Regions from separate parts of the Undibacterium sp. GW821-FHT11H02 genome, predicted to be linked through region 1. Evidence: predicted binding sites of a transcription regulator. Region 1 holds the regulator's gene; the other holds the start of a gene.

Evidence for each region. The regulator sigma-54, encoded in region 1, starts transcription at its own class of promoters, with help from an activator protein. The targets are predictions, from matches to a motif close to TGGCANGNAANCTGCTTT.
Region 2: a site for sigma-54 is predicted at 968-985, ahead of AC1RR2_RS03130 (ANTAR domain-containing response regulator). Genes of this name have one in related genera too.

What each region holds. Positions count from the first base shown of each region.
Region 1 covers NZ_JBXARG010000005.1:241,725-244,134, forward strand. Annotated here, with positions in the region: gene hpf (ribosome hibernation-promoting factor, HPF/YfiA family) at 1-282, opposite strand, end outside; gene AC1RR2_RS07715 (RNA polymerase factor sigma-54) at 411-1,898, opposite strand; gene lptB (LPS export ABC transporter ATP-binding protein) at 1,914-2,410, opposite strand, start outside.
Region 2 covers NZ_JBXARG010000002.1:189,131-191,540, reverse strand. Annotated here, with positions in the region: gene AC1RR2_RS03135 (DUF475 domain-containing protein) at 1-941, shown strand, start outside; gene AC1RR2_RS03130 (ANTAR domain-containing response regulator) at 1,183-1,779, shown strand; gene AC1RR2_RS03125 (CmpA/NrtA family ABC transporter substrate-binding protein) at 2,292-2,410, shown strand, end outside.

The sequences.
Region 1 (2,410 bases):
CTTGTGTTTGATGACCTGGCGATCGAGTTTGTCAATTAAGGTGTCGATGGCAGCATACAAATCGTGTGCCAAACTTTCTACATGAATATCTTTACCGCTGAGATGTAAATTAATGTCGGCTTTGTGGCGTTTGTCCTTTTCCCGGAGCTTATCAACCGTCAGGATGACGGCGATATCAATGACTTGATCGAAGTGTCGTCTTACCCGCTCTAGCTTGCTTTGTACATATTCACGAATTGCAGGAGTAACTTCGACGTGGTGTCCACTGATGGTGAGATTCATACTACGCTCCTATGGTGATATTGCTTTATTTGCTTCTATATTGCCAGTCAATACGATCGCTCATTGGCAGAAATTTGTTTTGAGCTAAATCATATATAACGATAGAAAACAATATTTCAAGAACTGGTTTATAAAGATTTTCTTAGACTGACTGGGGGAATTTTCAGAGCCTCGCGGTACTTTGCAACAGTACGGCGCGCGATGACCATGCCTTGTTCTCCCAATATGTCGGCGATCTTGCTATCCGAGAGGGGTTTTTTCTGGTCTTCTTCTCCTATTAATTGTTTGATCAGTGCCCGTATCGCTGTGGAAGATGCTTCTCCACCGGTTTCCGTTGCGACGTGACTACCGAAAAAATACTTCAACTCAAACATGCCGTGCGGAGTCAGCATAAATTTCTGAGTTGTTACACGTGAAATAGTGCTCTCGTGTAATCCTAGTGTATCAGCTATTTCGCGCAAAACAAGGGGTCTCATTGCGACGGCGCCATGCGTGAAAAAATTATATTGCCTTTCCACTATGGCTTGCGCCACACGCAAAATAGTGTCGAATCGTTGGCGCATATTTTTGATCAGCCAGCGCGCTTCTTGTAGTTGCGGATTAAGGCTAGGGTCACCCCGTTGTTGTTTCATTAAACCAGCGTACATCTGATTAATGCGCAGTCGTGGCATCACGTCGCGGTTGAGCATGACTTGCCATTCATCGCCAATTTTCTTAACCACAACATCAGGTACTACGTAGTCCGATTTTGCAATCGCGAAAGCCAAGCCAGGTTTAGGGTTGCATTGGCGGATTACGACTTGCGCCTCACGTAAATCTTCATCATCGCATTGCAAGAATTTGCGTAGTTTAGTGAAATCGCGCTGGGCAAATAGGGGTAAATATTGCTCGACGATTTGCAGTGCGAGGCGGCGTGTTACAAAGGGAATCTTGGGGAAACGTTTGATTTGCAGTGCTAAACATTCAGCCGTATTGCGTGCGCCTACACCTTCAGGCTCGAAGCTTTGCAACATGCTTAAAGCGAACTGTAGTTCCTCTATTTCCACGCAAAGATCTATGGGTAGACTTTCATGGATTTCATCTAGGCTCTCGCACAAATAACCATTTTCGTCGATGGCATCAATGATTAATTCTATCAGTGCGCGGTCACGCGGCTCTCTGATATTTAGACGCATTTGTTCTAGCAAATGTTCTCTTAAAGTGGTTTGCGCGGCTTCTAGTTGCGGGCGACCGTCTTCTTCATCGTTGTTGGATTTAGTGCTGCTGCCAGGCGCATCGTCGAAGCTCCAGTCATCATTGTTGGCAGGTGCTGCTTCGCCATCGGCGACCTGTTCCGTGACAGCTTCGGCACTACTGCTATTGTCGGACGTTTTTTCTGCGGTTTGGAATTCGTTTTCGTTTTGCTGTGTTGCATTATTGATGCAGCCATCAGCCAGTAAGCGCACGGCATTATCGAGCGCGTCATCAACGCGCTCTAATAAAGGATTTTCCGTCAACAACACTTCTAATTCTTGGTGTAATTCCAAGGTAGATAATTGCAGCAATCGTATTGATTGCTGCAATTGTGGCGTTAAAGCCAAATGTTGTGAGGTGCGTAGCTGTAAGCTCTGCTTCATGCTTGTACCAATCGCTTACATGCGGAAATGTTCACCCAAGTAGACTCGTCGTACAGTCTCATTGGTGATGATTTCATCGGGGCGCCCACTTGCTAACACTGAGCCTTGATTAATGATATAGGCGTGATCACAAATGCCCAAAGTTTCACGTACATTGTGATCAGTGATCAACACGCCGATGTCGCGTTCTTTTAAAAAACGCACGATGCGCTGAATTTCAATCACTGCAATTGGGTCAACGCCAGCGAAAGGTTCGTCGAGCAATACAAAGCGTGGATTGGTGGCGAGTGCACGTGCAATCTCTACGCGGCGTCGTTCACCACCGGATAAAGCGCGTGCCGGGCTTTCACGCAGGCCGTCAATTTGCAATTCCTCTAACAGCGTATTTAAGCGCTGCTCGATTTCTTTTTTTGACAGCGCCTTACCGGCGGCGTCATGTTGCAACTCGAGTACCGCACGCACATTGTCTTCCACCGATAGCTTACGAAAGACCGATGCTTCTTGTGGTAAAT
Region 2 (2,410 bases), on a different contig from region 1:
CCCTGACCGCACTCGGCATCGCCTCAATCTTGGCGATCTTAGAAATCTCACTGTCCTTCGATAATGCGGTGGTGAACGCCTCGGTATTAAAAACCTGGGATGCATTTTGGCAAAAATTGTTTTTAACAGTCGGTATCGTCATTGCTGTATTTGGTATGCGTCTGGTATTTCCTCTGGTAATCGTGGCGCAGGCAGCTGACCTCGGCATGGTCGAAGTCTGGGATCTTGCCATCAATAATCCTAAGGCTTTTTCCACTCATCTGATCAGTCATCATGCAGAAGTCGCCGCTTTTGGTGGCGTGTTTTTATTGCTGGTGTTTTTGAATTTTCTATTTGACGAAAAAAAGAACATGCACTGGCTGGGCAATATAGAAGAGAAAATGTCTGCGTTCGGCACTATCGGCTCTATTCCTGTTTTAGTAGCGCTGTTAACGGTCATAGGCAGTGTCAGTCTGGTCGAGGAGGCACAGCAATTTGCCGTACTGTTGGCGGGTATTTGGGGGATAGTGACCTACGTCGGCGTTGACTTCATTAGCGGCCTATTGGAAAAAGAAGAAGCCACCGATATCGATATTGGCGCGGTAGTAAAAAGCGGCGGCATAGGCGGTTTCTTGTATCTGGAAGTGCTGGACGCCTCGTTTTCATTCGACGGTGTGATCGGCGCATTTGCCATCACCAATGATGTCGTCATCATCATGCTGGGCTTGGCTATAGGTGCGTTCTTTGTACGTTCGATGACGGTGTATTTAGTCCGTCAGGGCACCTTGGAAGAATATGTCTACCTGGAACACGGCGCGCATTATGCGATAGGCATTTTGGCTTTGATCATGTTTGCTAGTATGAAGTATCACATTCCAGAAATTTTTACCGGACTGATCGGTGTCGCGTTTATTGTCGCGTCCTTGTGGTCATCTATACAGCACCGTAAGTTAGCTAAATAGGAAAAGCACGGCTCCCCAAAATAAGGTGGCGCGAATATTGCATGACTAACTTGAGTGCTGCTCAAAATTAGCAGCGCTCAATACTTATTCGACATTTTATTTTTATATTGCGATTCACATTGGCAATTCTGACGCAGCGCTAATCAGCTGATTCTGTGATGTGATTTCGCACTTAGTTCTGGAGCCCTGTTTGTCTCAACCTCATGCGCCTAACCTGAAGATCGTCGTCATCAATACCGTGATGCCGGTGTCAGAGGATACTCATGATCAAGATCCTGCCATGCAACTGCAAATGGCTCGCTCGCGCGCTTTACGAATAGGCTTGCTACAAGCTGGCTACAATATTATTGCCTCTATTCCCGGCGATATGTATCTGATTGACCGGCTGACGCAATTGCAGCCTGACCTGATTATCATCGACGCCGAATCCGATGCTCGCGATGTCTTGGAAGAATTGGTCATTGTCAGTCGTGATGCACCGCGCCCTATCGTCTTATTTACCGAAGATGGCAATCCCTCACAACTAGAAGCGGCGATGGCCGCCGGTGTCTCAGCCTACGTGGTGGCCGGTCTCCAAGTCGATAGAGTAAAACCAGTACTCGAGGTCGCGGTAGCGCGCTTTAACGCGGATCAAAAACTACGCTCGGAATTATCCGACACCAAAACTAAACTGGCCGAACGCAAAACCATAGAGCGCGCCAAAGGCTTATTAATGGAACGTCATCGCCTGAGCGAAAACGAAGCCTATCAAAAGCTACGCAAGCAAGCGATGGAAAAAAATCTTAAATTAGTCGATCTGGCTCAACGCATTTTAGATGTCGCGGATTTGCTAGCTTAACATTAGGGCGTGCTGACCTAATCTCAATCTGATCGTTTTTAGTGCATTGCACCAAATTGGGTTCCAAATCAGTGCAAAAAATCCTTTTTTACCAGCCCGATTTTGACAAACGCAAGGCGAACTAGCGATAAGACCAGTTGGCACAGTAATTGCAACTACAAGATCAAGTACCTCATCGGTACAGACAGAAATTTGCTAACGGCGGTAAATTTCTCAGGAAGGACTAATTAAGTAAGACCAGTATTGCAGCGACCATCTTGCTGCGCTTGTCTGCTCATTTAGCACTTCCAAAAAGACAAAGGCGTCTTCCTATCTAGCTCCTCTGAGCCGGGTAGTAAGACGCCTTTTTTCGTTTTGATCATGCAATGTAAAGACCAACACGCTGGAGCCAAACCATGAATAAGCAAGTCAACCACTTAAACGAAACAGGTGCCCTAGATGAAACATCTCCTGCCAACCCTACACCGACTGCACACGAGGCCTCACGCCGCAATCTCATTCAAGGTGCTGGCATGCTTGCAGCAAGTAGCATGTTAGGCCTCGGCGTCGGCGTAAGTGGTGCGTGGGCTGCAGGCTCTGACAAGCCAGAAAAAGAAGAAGTCAAAATCGGCTTCATTCCTTTGACTGATTG